3 regions of the Plantactinospora soyae genome follow, and region 3 is predicted to be linked to each of the others. Evidence: riboswitches for the same ligand, from Rfam matches in the RefSeq annotation. Region 3 holds a riboswitch; each other region holds the start of a gene.
The links. A riboswitch is a leader RNA that binds a small molecule or an ion and turns the genes downstream of it on or off. The one in region 3 is predicted to bind cyclic di-AMP.
Positions count from the first base shown of each region.

Region 1 (4,369 bases), 4.6 Mb from region 3:
GGTTCCATGACAGAGTCGCTCGGCGCTCGGCGGTTCGACCTGGAGGGTGGCGTGTTCGATGCCGAAGTCGTCGTGCAGGTGTCGACGGGCCGCCGCCAGTACCGCCGCCACGTCGGCACCCTCGCCCAGGTTCAGGTGCGCCGAGGCCACCTCCATCCCGGAGGTGAGGGTCCAGACGTGCAGGTCATGCACCTCGGTCACCCCGTCCAGGCCGGCCAGCCGCTCCCGGACCAGGGCGACCTCGACGTGCGCCGGCGCGGCCTGCACCAGTACCCGACCGGCTGCCAGCGCGAGCTTCCAGGTCCGGGGCAGGATGAGCAGACCGACCACGACGGCGACGATCGGGTCCGCGTACCGCCAGCCGGTCGTGGCGATGACCGAGGCGGCGATGATGACGCCGACCGAACCGAGGAGGTCACCCAGCACCTCCAGGTAGGCGCCGCGCAGGTTGATGCTCTCCTTGGCCCCGCTACGCAACAGCAGGAAGGCCACCACGTTCACGGCCAGGCCGCCGACGGCGACGACCAGCATCGGCCCGGCCGCCACCTCGGGCGGATCGTCAAACCGGCGGACCGACTCCACCAGTACGAAGATCGCCACTCCGGAGAGCAGCACCGCGTTCGCCAGCGCGGCGAGCACCTCCAGGCGGTACAGCCCGAAGGTGCGCTGTGGATCGTTCGACGCGCGGCCGGCGGCGATGATCGCCGCGAGTGCCATGCCGATGCCCAGTACGTCGGTGAACATGTGTCCGGCGTCCGAGAGCAGCGCGAGCGAGCCGGTCAGCCAGGCGGCGACGGCCTGCACCACCATATAGACGGCCAACATCCCGAAGGCCAACCAGAGCGGTCGGCGATGCCGCTCCCCCGCCCACGCCTGCGGAGTTGCGTGCGCGTGTCCGGCGCCCATCTGTGGCCCCCTCCCCGGGCCGGCCCCCGCCGTCCCGGGAAACAACGTATGCGGACATCGCTATGTATGCAAGTTGAAAGTGGATGTCACCACGCAACCGCCCCGCCACCCGGAGTGGGTGGCGGGGCGGTTGCGGTTGGTACGGGGTGTTGCGTGCGATCGCTTACAGCATCGACATGTGCACGTGGTCGGTGTGGTCACTCGGACCGCTGTACGACTTCCAGCCGGTGGCCGGGAACCAGATCTCCTTGTACCAGATCACGTAAAGGATGCCCAGCCTGTCGGCGTTGCGGACCAGGAAGGCGGTAAGGTCGTTGCCGTACTTCATCTGATCGTCGTTCGCGGCCCGACTGAAGCCGGAGTTCTTCAACGACCAGTCACAGGCCCGACCCTTGGGATGCTCGAAGGGGCCGCCGTCGCGGTGGCAACCGACGAACCTCTTGAAGCCCGCCCGCCGAACCTCGTTGTACGCGTGCAGGGTCCGGGACGTGACGCATCCGTTGGTGGTCGGATCGTCCCTGTTGCATCCCTCCCCCGGGAAGCCGTCCGCCATCCCCGGCCCCGGCCGGGCGACCGCCGACTTGGCGTCCACGAGGCCCCGGTCGGGGCGCGACCTGCCGCCGACCAGCGAGAGGGCCTTCTCGGCCTCCTGCCGCTGCTTCTTGATGATCTTTTCCTGCGCGGCCTGCTTGGCGACCTCGGCGTCGACCGCCGCCTTGGTCTGGCTGACCTGCTCACGCGCCTGGTTCAGGGCCCGGAGCTTCTGATTGTTGAACAGGTTCAGCTCGTCCAGCGCGGCGGCCCGGTCGACGAACGAGTCGGTCGAGGCGCTGTTCAGCAACATCGACACGGCACTGAGCTTGCCGCTGCGGTACGACTCAGCGGCGATCTTGCTCGCCTCCGGAGCGAGCGCCGCCAGCCTGGCCTCCGCCTTTTTGAGGTCTCCGGCGAGCTGCGACTGCCGCTGCCTGGACTTCTTGACCGCGGCCTGGGCCTCCGCGTACCGCCTACCAGTGGTGGCGAGTACGTCACCGAGGATCGGCGAGTCGACGTCCTCCTTGGGAGCCGCCGGCTTCGGTGAGGCCGGCGCCGCCGACGCTGCCGACGGAACCACGATCAGTGCTGCGGCGGTGAGCAGTGCCAGGGCAGTCGCCAGCGATCGGCGTAGGGGTGCCCTCACATGTATCCCTTCCGTCGGCCGCCGACCGGGTTAGCTGACGGGTTCGGGATGGAAGAGGTCCCTACCGCTCGCGCGGATTCACCCCACGTGCTTGGGTCCCCGGTTCGCCGGGTGGCGATTAGGCGGCGATCAGCGCCGGCACCACGTGGTATCCGGCGACTATGAACGGCAGACAGCATACCTGGTTTCACTTCCAGAATGGCAAGACCCGATTGGCGACAAAAGCGTTGTCAGTCAACAACTATCAGTAATCATGGCGTGGCAGATCCATCGAAGAACATCCTTTGAGTCGCCGTTATCGACATACTGCTGTCGGCTATTTACCTAGCGCATGGACGGCAACCCGCCGACCGCTCCGAGAGATGTCCTATTTGACCGGTCGACGATTACCGACCACCTGCGACAAACCGCAGGTCAGAGCGGTTTGAGGCGGCAGGTCGACGGATCCACGGCCGGAGGTCGGCGACCGGGCGGCGACCGCGACTACCGCCGCCGCAGCGCCGCGGCGCCGAGCACCGCGCCGACGGTCGCGGCGGCGACCAGCCCGGCGGCGAGCAGACCCCGGTGCTGCGACAACCACAGTTGTGGACTGCGCGCCCCGGACCGCCGGTCGAACGAGCCGTGCGCTCCCGGGTCCACCCCACCGCCGTCGTCCAGCGGGTGCCACAGGTTGCTCGGCCGGTCTGGATCGGCCGGCTGGTCGGTCTGCTGCCCCGAGTAGCCCGAGCGGGCCAGATAGCGATCGAGCAGGCCGGGTACGCACCGGTTGGCCAGGATGGTGCCGACGGTGGAGGCACCCACCCAGTACTCCCGGCGCTGCGGTCTGTCGGCCGCGTAGACGATGGCCTGGGCGGCGACCTCGGGCTGGTAGATCGGTGGCACCGGCTGGGGCCGGTTACGCAGCCGGGACAGCACCCAGTCGAACTGCGGGGTGTTCACCGCCGGTAGGTGCACCATGGTCACGCGCACCGGACTGCGATCGTGCAGAAGTTCACAGCGTAGCGACTCGGTGAAGCCGACGATCGCGTGTTTAGCGCCACAATAGGCGGACTGTAGCGGAATCGACCGGTACGCCAGTGCGGATCCCACCTGCACGATGGTGCCGGACCCCGGGGCACCATCCGCCGGAGCGCGGCCTGGGTGCCGTACACGTAACCGAGATAGCAGACCTCCGTCACCCGGCGGAACTCCTCCGGACCGATCTCCGAAAACGGCGCGAACACCGACGCGAAAGCGTCGTTCACCCAGAGATCGATCGGTCCGAGTTCACTCGTCGCCCGGTCGGCCGCCGCCTCCACCTGGGAATGGTCCGACACGTCGGTCTCGATCGGCAGCGCGACGCCCCCGTTGGCCCGTACGTCCTCGGCGGCGGCACGCAGCCCCGTTCCGCCCCGGGCCAGCAGGGCAAGTCGCATTCCCCGTCGGGCCAGCAGACGTGCCGTGGCCCGGCCCACTCCCGCGCTCGCTCCGGTGATCACCGCCACCCCCGGCGCAGGTCGGGCACGCATCCGTCGTCTCCTCTGTCCATCCTGGCCGCCGGACCCCTCGCCGCCGGGGACCAGCTCGCGCCACACCGGGCCCCGGCCCCGCCCCGGGCCCCACCAGCGCCACTGCCGGCACGCTGGCCTGCCCGGCTACCCGGGATCCGGCCCGCCAAACGTCGGGCGTCCGGTGCCAGCCGTGCGGATCGGGAAACGAACCCCCCACCTGCCCACTCCACCCGTCCGGGTGAGGGTGAAGGCGGCTGTCGCGGGTACCCGGCCGGCGATGGTGAGGCGGGTGGAGGAACGAGTGCGGGCACGCGCGGTACCGGCGACAACGGTCGGTGCCGCGCTGGCCGCCCAGGCCGTACCGGCTCTGACCGTGCTGCCCGGCGTACGACTCCGGTTCTTTCCCCGGCTCAGCGGCCGGGGCGCCCCGGGCCACGTCGCGCTGACCTTCGACGACGGCCCCGACCCGGCCTCGACCCCGCTCTTCCTCGAGGCACTGGCCGCGCACGGTACCCGCGCGACGTTCTTCCTGCTCGGCTCCATGCTCGCCCGGGCCCCGGAACTCGGCCTGGACCTCGCCGCCGCCGGCCACGAGGTGGCGGTGCACGGCTGGGCACACCAGAATCTGCTCCTGCGCGGTCCGCACGCGACCTACCGCGACCTGGCCCGGACCCGCGAGCTGATCGGGGCGGTGACCGGCCGGACCCCCCGGTTCTTCCGGCCACCGTACGGCGTGTTCAGCACCGCGGCGCTGATGGCCGCCCGCCGGCTGGACCTGACGCCGGTGCTCTGG
Region 1 is NZ_JADBEB010000001.1:161,670-166,038, forward strand. It holds gene H4W31_RS00680 (cation diffusion facilitator family transporter) at 1-906, opposite strand, end outside; gene H4W31_RS00685 (coiled-coil domain-containing protein) at 1,070-2,086, opposite strand; cyclic di-AMP (ydaO/yuaA leader) riboswitch at 2,090-2,221, opposite strand; partial or broken gene H4W31_RS00690 (SDR family oxidoreductase) at 2,570-3,594, opposite strand; gene H4W31_RS00695 (polysaccharide deacetylase family protein) at 3,866-4,369, shown strand, end outside.
Region 1: another riboswitch for cyclic di-AMP. It lies ahead of H4W31_RS00685 (coiled-coil domain-containing protein); the one in region 3 lies ahead of H4W31_RS21345 (C39 family peptidase).

Region 2 (4,369 bases), 2.7 Mb from region 3:
TCGGCGGCGGCCCGGTGCCGGATCCTCCGTTTCGGCCCGACGGCCGGGGTGGCGCCGGCCGGATCCAGCCAGACCTGCACCGCCGGGCGCTCGGAACGGTCGCCCGCCAGCGGGGTGGCTCCGTTGCTGCCGTGCCGGGACAGCATCGCCACGTCGACCGTGAACTCGAACAGCCGCCAGTCGACCTGAGGGGCGGCCCTCAGGTTGCCGGCGAGCTGGTCCACCCGGGTCTGGTCGGTCACCGGGCGGGCCCGGCCAGCCACGTAGGCCTCGTCGTCGCTGTCCTCCGGTGGGAACGAGTGCAACGCGTAGCGGCCGTCCCGTTCGAGATCACGGCGCTTGGGCGAGTCGACCACGAAACAGAACATCCCCTCGTCGGTGATGACCGGGGAGACCGGGTGCACGCGCGGCCCACCATCGGCGCGCACGGTCGCCAGGTAGCCGAGACCCGGCCCGTACTGCTGGATGAGGACGCGGATCGCGTCGGCGAGACGGGGCTCGTCGGAGGCGAATTCGGACCAGGATGCCATGGGAACATTCTATCGAACATATGTTCGATCACCTACCCCGACCCGCACTTCGGCAGGTCACGGCCGAGCCCGGTCCGGGAAGTCGCTAAGGTGGCACGGTGCTGCTCTCTGACCACGACCTAGTGATCGAGATCAAGGCGGGCACCCTCGCGCTTGAGCCCTTCGAACCCGCGCTGATGCAGCCGTCGAGCATCGACGTACGTCTGGATCGCCTGTTCCGAGTCTTCAACAACCACCTCTACACCCACATCGACCCGGCGATCCAGCAGGACGAGCTGACCTCGCTGGTCGACGTGCCGGACGGCGAGCCGTTCGTGCTGCACCCCGGCGAGTTCGTGCTCGCGTCGACCCTTGAGGCGATCTCGCTCGGCGACCAGCTCGCCGGCAGACTGGAGGGCAAATCCAGTCTGGGCCGGCTCGGGTTGCTCACCCACTCGACCGCGGGCTTCATCGACCCCGGGTTCTCCGGTCACGTCACCCTGGAGCTGTCGAACGTCGCCAACCTGCCGATCAGGTTGTGGCCCGGGATGAAGATCGGTCAGCTCTGCATCTTCCGACTCTCGTCGCCGTCCGCGCACCCGTACGGCTCGGCCGTCTACGGTTCGCGCTACCAGGGGCAGCGCGGACCGACCCCGAGCCGTTCGTGGCAGAACTGGCACACCTGGCCCACCCGCTGAGGCCCGCCTACAGCGTCCCGGACGCCGCCAGGCGGAGTTGACCCGACCGGAGCACGCCGCGGGCTCGTACGGCCCGCCCGAGAAGGACAGAACCCCCGCCGCATGGTTGCGACGGGGGTTCTTCCGCGTACAACTCGGTCTTCCGGGTCCCTCCTCCGGTCGACCGATCGGACTGAATCAGCCAGGTCTGCCGAAGCTGTGGATCTCGCCGTCGTCCATCCGCTTCATCTTGACCGGTTCGCCGGCCCGGGAGGCGTGCACGATCCAACCGCCTCCGACGTACATTCCGACGTGGCTGAGGTCGGCGTAGTAGAAGACCAGGTCGCCGGGGCGGAGTTCGGAGCGGCTGACCGACTTGACCTTGCCCCGCTGGGCGCGGGCGTTGTGCGGCAGCGAAACACCGCCCTTGGCCCAGGCGGCCAGGGTCAGGCCGGAGCAGTCGTACGAGCTCGGGCCTTCGGCACCCCACACGTACGGCTTGCCGATCTGCTGGCAGGCGAACTTGACCGCCTTGCCGGCGTTGCCACCCGGGTAGGTGGCCGGGCAGGGCGCCGGGGCGAGCGGACCGGCGGAACCGTTGCCGTACGCCTGGATCCGCAGCTTCTGCAGCTTGTCGACCTCGGCGTCGATTTCCTTCTTCTTCTTGGCCAGCTCGGCCTCGGTCTTGGTGAGCTGGTTGACCAGGGTGTCCAGCGGGCGCTTCTGGGCGTCGTACTTGTCCCTGAGGTCGATCACCGCCTGCACGTCGCGCTGCTGCTGACGGGCGAACTGGTCGAGCACCGAGAGTTGGCCGACGAGCGCGGCCGGCGACTTGTTGGTCAGCAGGGCGTTGAGCGACGAGGCCTTGTCGCCCTTGTACGCCTCCACCGCGAACTCGCTCACCCGGTCCATCGCGGCGTCGATCTGCGACTGGAGCGGGGCGATCTTGTTCCGCAGGGTCTTGGCCTGGGCCTTCTTCGCGGTCAGGTCCTGCCGGGTGGCGTTGTGCTTCTCGACGACCGGCTCCAGCTTGCGCCAGGCGGTGTCGATCTGCTTTTCGATCTCGGCCACCGTGGGTTCGGCGAGGGCCGGCGTGGTGCCCACGAACAGCACGGCGACGCTGGCCAGCACGGCGAATGCGGCGGCGAGAATGGACCTTCGCAAAGGCGGTGTCGCCGTCCCTTGGCCAGTCGAAACCGACCGGAGGGAGGGCGACCGCGGGGCAGGGGCAGCCACCGGGGTCCGTACTCCTTCTTCCGTAAGCCCGCCTACCGGGTTAGCTGACGGGTTCGGGCGGGAAGAGATTCGCCCTACCGCTGACGCGCGGATTCACCCCATGGTGCCCGGGTCCCCGGTTCGCTGATTCTCGACGATTCGGCGGTGTAGAGACGTCGCCGCCCGGATGGGCGGCAGGCCGTCGTCTCCGACGGTCCCCAACATTAGAGAAGCCTGTTATTCAAACGCAACCCATGATTCGAGTCGATTCGTTATGTATCTGGACGCTCGCTGAGGGTGCGAGCGAACAGGTGTCCGAACGCCCTGGGAAATAGGTGAAGATTTCCTACATCGCGGTGAGCCTGACCGGCAGCTATTGACGGACGCCGGTCCCGGGTGGAGGGTGATCTTCAAGCCCACCCCCGGCGAATGGAGGTTCGATGCCTCGAACGACAATGCCGTTGAGCAGGAGAATCGCGCTCGGCACCGCCATGGTCGGCGCCGTCGCACTGGTGCCGTCCGGCCCCGCGCCGGCGGCCGCCCCGGCGTCCGACGGCCGGCAACAGGAGTACGCCGCCGCCGCGACCGAGTTCGGCGTACCCGAGAGCGTTCTACTCGGCGTCTCCTATCTGGAGTCCCGTTGGGACACCAACGCCGGCACGCCGAGCACCAGCGGCGGGTACGGCCCGATGCACCTCACCGACGCCGAGTACCTGCGCGGGTTGCCCGCAGCACCGCACGAGCACGGCGAGGACCGGCGCGGTGACAGTGCCCGGCCCGCCGCAGCCGCGCACCCCAGCGCGCCCGAGCGGACTCCCACCGACAGGGCGACCGCGCCACCGGCCGCTCCGGGGGCGCAGACCCTCGACGCCGCCGCCGCGCTGACCGGGGTCGACGAACGGGCACTGCGCACCGAACCGGCGGTGAACATCCGGGGCGGGGCGGCGCTGCTCGCGTCGTACCAGAAGGCGCTCGCCGGACCGACCGGCCGGACCAGCGACCCCGCGGCCTGGTACGGCGCGGTGGCCCGGTACGCCGGCAGCGACAGCGCCGACGCGGCACGTACCTTCGCCGACGAGGTGTACCGGACCGTCACCGAGGGTGCGGCCCGGACCACCGACGACGGCCACCGGATCGTCCTGGCCGCCCACCCCGGACTCGTTCCGGCCCGGTCCTGGCTGGACCGGCTCGGCCTGCGCAAGCCCGCCCGGCCGGACGGGCTGGAGTGCCCGCGCGACATCTCCTGCGAGTGGATCCCCGCGCCCTACCAGGCGTTCGGGGCCGGCGACTACGGCAACCACGACCTGTCCGACCGGCCGGCACGACAGAAGATCGAGTACATCGTCATCCACGACACCGAGGGGAGCTACGACACCACGCTCCGGCTGGTGCAGGATCCCACCTACGTGAGCTGGCAGTACACGCTGCGTTCGGCGGACGGGCACATCGCGCAGCACGTGAAGGCGAAGGACGTCGCCTGGCACGCCGGCAACTGGTACGTCAACGCCAAGGCGATCGGGCTGGAACACGAGGGCTTCGCCGCCCAGGGCACCTGGTACACCGAGGCGATGTACCGGACCTCGGCCAAGCTGGTCCGCCACCTCGCCGACCGGTACGACATCCCGCTGGACCGCCAGCACATCATCGGTCACGACAACGTGCCCGGGATCCTGCCGGCCAACGTCCGGGGCATGCACTGGGACCCGGGGCCGTACTGGGACTGGTCGCACTACTTCGACCTGCTCCGCTCCCCGTTCTGGAGCACCGGCACGTCCCGCACCGGCCTGGTCACCATCGACCCGGACTTCGCCACCAACCGGCCGGCCTTCACCGGCTGCGACGCGGCCGGCGTACCGTGCCCGGCGCGCGGCTCGTCGTCGGTGATCCTGCGCAGCGCCCCGGCCGCCGGCGCGCCACTGGTGAACGACATCGCACTGCGCCCCGACGGCACCCCGAACACGATGCACA
Region 2 is NZ_JADBEB010000001.1:2,081,471-2,085,839, reverse strand. It holds gene H4W31_RS09285 (pyridoxamine 5'-phosphate oxidase family protein) at 1-530, opposite strand, end outside; gene dcd (dCTP deaminase) at 629-1,207, shown strand; gene H4W31_RS09275 (C40 family peptidase) at 1,385-2,350, opposite strand; cyclic di-AMP (ydaO/yuaA leader) riboswitch at 2,435-2,576, opposite strand; gene H4W31_RS09270 (N-acetylmuramoyl-L-alanine amidase) at 2,842-4,369, shown strand, end outside.
Region 2: another riboswitch for cyclic di-AMP. It lies ahead of H4W31_RS09275 (C40 family peptidase); the one in region 3 lies ahead of H4W31_RS21345 (C39 family peptidase).

Region 3 (4,369 bases):
CGCGGCCGCCACCAGCGCGCCGGTCGTGGTCTGCCCGACGCCGCGCTCGATCGACGAGGCGTTGGTGCCGAGCCTGCGGGTGGCGTTCTACGTCAACCACGGCGCCAAGAACAGCCACTCGATCCGGTTCGCCCACCTCACGCACATCCAGTTGCACCACGGCGACAGCGACAAGGCGCCGAGCGCAAACCCGGTCTCGGCGATCTTCGACAAGATCTTCGTCGCCGGCCAGGCGGCGATCGACCGGTACGCCCGCAACGGCGTGGTCATCCCGAGGGAGAAGTTCGCGATCGTCGGCCGGCCGCAGGTGGAGTCGATCGCCGTCACCCGGGAGCCCATCCGGGAGCGGGCCGAGAAGGTGGTGCTCTACACCCCGACCTGGACCGGGCACCACGCCGACGTCGACTACTGCTCGCTGCCGGTCGGCGAGACCCTGGTCCGCGGGCTGCTGGACCGGGGCACGACGGTCATCCTCCGGGCGCACCCGTACACCTCGCAGAATCCGGCGTCGGCCCGGCAGCTCGCCCGGCTCGAACAGGTACTCGCCGAGCACCGGGCCGCCACCGGTCGGCAGCACGTCTTCGGCGCCGACGCGGCCCGGAAGATGACGCTGGTCGAGTGCGTCAACCGGTCGCACGCGCTGGTGTCGGACGTCTCCGCGGTGATCTCCGACTACCTCTACTCCGGCAAGCCGTACGCGGTCACGGACCGGGTCGGTGAGGGCGAGCAGTTCGTGCAGAGCTTCCCGCTGGCCGGGTCTGGTTACGTACTGCGCTCCGACATGTCCAACCTGGACGATGTGCTGGACCAGTTGCTCGGCACCGATCCGCTGGAGGAGACCCGCTGGCAGACCCGGACCCGGTATCTGGGCGACTTCCCGGCGCAGACGTACGCCGACGGGTTCCTCGACGAGGCCCGCCGGCACCTCGACGCCGGAGCGGGGGCGTCGGCGGTACCGGCACCCCGGCCCGCGCCTGTGCCATGATCCGGACGTGAGGATGATCAGGGCCACTCACGATCGTGACGAACTCGCCGACCTGCTACGCCGCGACCCGCACCTGCACGCGTACGAACTCGGCGACCTCGACGACTTCTACTGGCCGTACACCAGTTGGTACCGGCTCGGCGACGCGGTGGCGCTGGTCTACCACGGCGGCGACACCCCGGTCCTGCTGGCGCTCGACCGCTCCCCGCAGGCCCTGGCCGAGCTGCTGACCGCGCTCGTCCCGCTCCTGCCACGGCGCTTCGACGCACACCTGTCGCCGGGCGGGGAGGAGGTGCTGGCCCGACACTTCGGCCTCGAGCCGCGCGGCCCGCACCTGAAGATGGCCCTCACCGACGCCGGCAGGCTGGACCGGGTGGCGGCGGCCGGCGAGGTGCTCGGCCCCGCCGACGTACCCGAGTTGGCCGCGCTGTACGCGGCGGCCTACCCGGACAACTGGTTCGACCAGCGGATGATCGGGACCGGCCAGTACGTCGGGGTACGTCGCGACGGCGAACTGCTCGCGGTGGCCGGGGTGCACGTCTGGTCGCCCAAGTACCGGGTGAGCGCGCTGGGCAACGTCACCACCCACCCGTCGGTCCGGGGGCAGGGACTGGCCACGGCGGCGGTGGCGGCGCTCTGCCGACGGCTGCTGGACACGGTCGACCAGGTGACCCTGAACGTCAAGGCGGACAACGTCGGCGCGATCGCGCTGTACCGGCGGCTCGGGTTCACCCCGATCGCCGAGTACGGGGAGTTCGTCGTCGCCGGCGACCCGCCCCCGACGACCGCCTGACGGCCGGCCGGGGCCGGTACGGGCTGCCTGACGGGATGGTCGGGGCCGGTACGGACTGACCCGGGGCCGGTACGGGGGTTGTCGACGCCGCAACGACGTCCGCCGGCCCCACCTCGACCGTCCGCGTCGGCACGGGACGCACGGACGGACGAGGGGGACCGGCGGACGGAGACCGAACCGGCGTTACGGGGTCAGGACGAGTAGCCTCGGCTGGCCGCCCAGTTCGCCAGGTCGATGGTGGTCATCCAGTAGGTGCTGTCGTCGCCCGGGATGGCCGGGTCGGCGATCTTCACCGTACGTCCGTTGTCGCGGTAGCCGACCACGGTCAGGTAGTGGCCACCGGGGTAGCTGTGCCAGCCTCCGTCGACATCCGTGGCCGAGCCCGCGATGTTGGCCACCACGGCGTACCCGTTGCTGACCGCGTGTACGACATCGGCCTGGAGCTGGTCCATCTCGGCCCGGCTCGCCGCCCCACCGGAGAGCATGGTGCTCCGGTAGAAGTCGGTCCCGATGACCTTGTTGAGCACCCGGGTGGTGTCCTGGGCCGAGTTGGTTCCGCTCATGGTGGTGCCGAGGTCACCGGCCACCTCGTCCTGGCTCGGCCGCTCGTCGCGGACGGTCAGGGCGATCCGGGTGGCCGCCGGCCCGCAGTACCAGCCGTTGATCTGGGCCTGGAACTGGTAGTCGAGCACCTTGCTCGCGGGCGGAGCCGGTCGCTTGCTCGGGGTGCTGGTCGGAGCCGTCTTCGCCGCGCTCGACGCCGCACGGGTCGGTTCGGCGGTCGCCGGGTCCGACGGGCTGGCCGGTGCGGCGGTCTCCGGTGCGGTCGGCTGCGGCGCCTCGGTCTGGCCGGTCTGGCCGGCGGTCCGGCCCAGTTCCGCGACGGCCACGGCCGCGGTGCCGGTGGGCGTCGTGGACTGCCCGGTCGAAGCCAGCGCGACGCCGGTGGTGGACGCCGCCGCGGCGACCACGGCCGCGGCGAGCGCGAGCCGGTTACGTCGTCCGGACGTGGCATTTCTGAGCCGTTGGTAAACGGGATGGTTCAACGTATCCTCCAGGGAAATACGCATTACCGGTCAGGTGAATTCGACCGGTGACGCGTCGTTTCTATCCGCTGTCGAGAATGCGACGCGATGCCGCGCGTATCAGCGCGGAAACAGTTCTTCCGACCTGGCCGCCAAAGGCACACCGAGGTGTGCCGGGCCTGGGGCATCCGCTACCGGGGTAGCGGCCCGGCACCGGGGCCGGACGGCTTCCCGGGGGCCGGAAGGCTCACCGGGGCCGGCAGCCCAGCCGTTCTCGCGTCACAAACCGCTATCTGGCCGGGGTCAGCGACCCGCTTCGGGCGCAGGGGCCGGGGGCAGGGGCACGGCGACCGGAAGCCGGCGCGCGGTGAGGCGAGTGAGCTGGGGGAATGGGCCGGAGCCCGGGGGGTACGGCACGAACATGTTCTCCTTCCGACTCCGCCTACCGGGTTAGCTGACGGATTCGGGCGGGAAGGCCGCCCTACCGCGGGCCGGTGGCTCGCGGATTCACCCCAGATAACTGTGGGTCCCCGGTTCGTGACTGAACGACTCGGCGGGTCTGTTCCGGTGTCACCCGCGTGGCAACCAAAGGGCCGGACCAGACTCGCCGACATTACTGGCCCGGTTCCGTCGGTGCCAACCCCTCTCAGCAGCGAAAACAGTGACCGACGCCCCGTTTTCGCCGGATCGGGCCCCGCCCCGGGGCGGCAGCGGGTCGTACGGATAAAGCAGCATGATCATGTACGCGTACGGTATGACGGAAATGAGCGGGTTAGCCCGGTGGTCCGCCCGTGGGACGAGGACTCCAGGAGGCTCTTTCCGATGACAACGGTGCACGAAGCGACCTACGACCTGCTCCGTTCCCTCGGCCTGACCACCGTGTTCGGCAACCCCGGGTCAACCGAGGAGCCATTCCTGAAGAACTTTCCGGCCGACTTCAGCTACGTACTGGCCCTACAGGAGGCCTCGGCGGTCGCGATGGCGGACGGCTACTCCCAGGCGAGCGGACGGCCCGTACACGTCAACCTGCACACCGCCCCCGGCACCGGAAACGGAATGGGCAGCCTCGTCACCGCCTGGCACAACAAGACGCCGATGATCGTCAGCGCCGGCCAACAGACCCGGACGATGACTTTGTTCGAACCGATGCTGACGAATGTGCGCCCGACCCAGTTACCCGAGCCGTACGTCAAATGGAGCCATGAACCACTGCGCGCCCAGGACATCCCGGAGGCATTCATGCGGGCGTACGCCACCGCCGTACAGGCGCCGGCCGGCCCGGTCTACCTGTCGCTGCCGCTCGACGACTGGGACGAGCCGGCCACCGGCACCGCGGCGGTCCGCCAGGTGAGCACCCGGGTCGCGCCCGATCCCGAGGTACTGGCCCGGTTCGTCGAGATCCTGGCGCAGAGCCGCAACCCGATGCTGGTGATCGGCTCCGGCATCGACCGCAGCGGCGGCTGGGCCGAGGCGGTCGCCCTGGCCGAACGGGTACGGGCACCGGTCTGGCAGCCGCCGTTCGCGGACCGGATCGGCTTCCCACAGGACCACCCGCAGTTCCAGGGA
Region 3 is NZ_JADBEB010000001.1:4,795,270-4,799,638, reverse strand. It holds gene H4W31_RS21355 (CDP-glycerol glycerophosphotransferase family protein) at 1-985, shown strand, start outside; gene H4W31_RS21350 (GNAT family N-acetyltransferase) at 999-1,778, shown strand; gene H4W31_RS21345 (C39 family peptidase) at 1,970-2,824, opposite strand; cyclic di-AMP (ydaO/yuaA leader) riboswitch at 3,228-3,369, opposite strand; gene mdlC (benzoylformate decarboxylase) at 3,626-4,369, shown strand, end outside.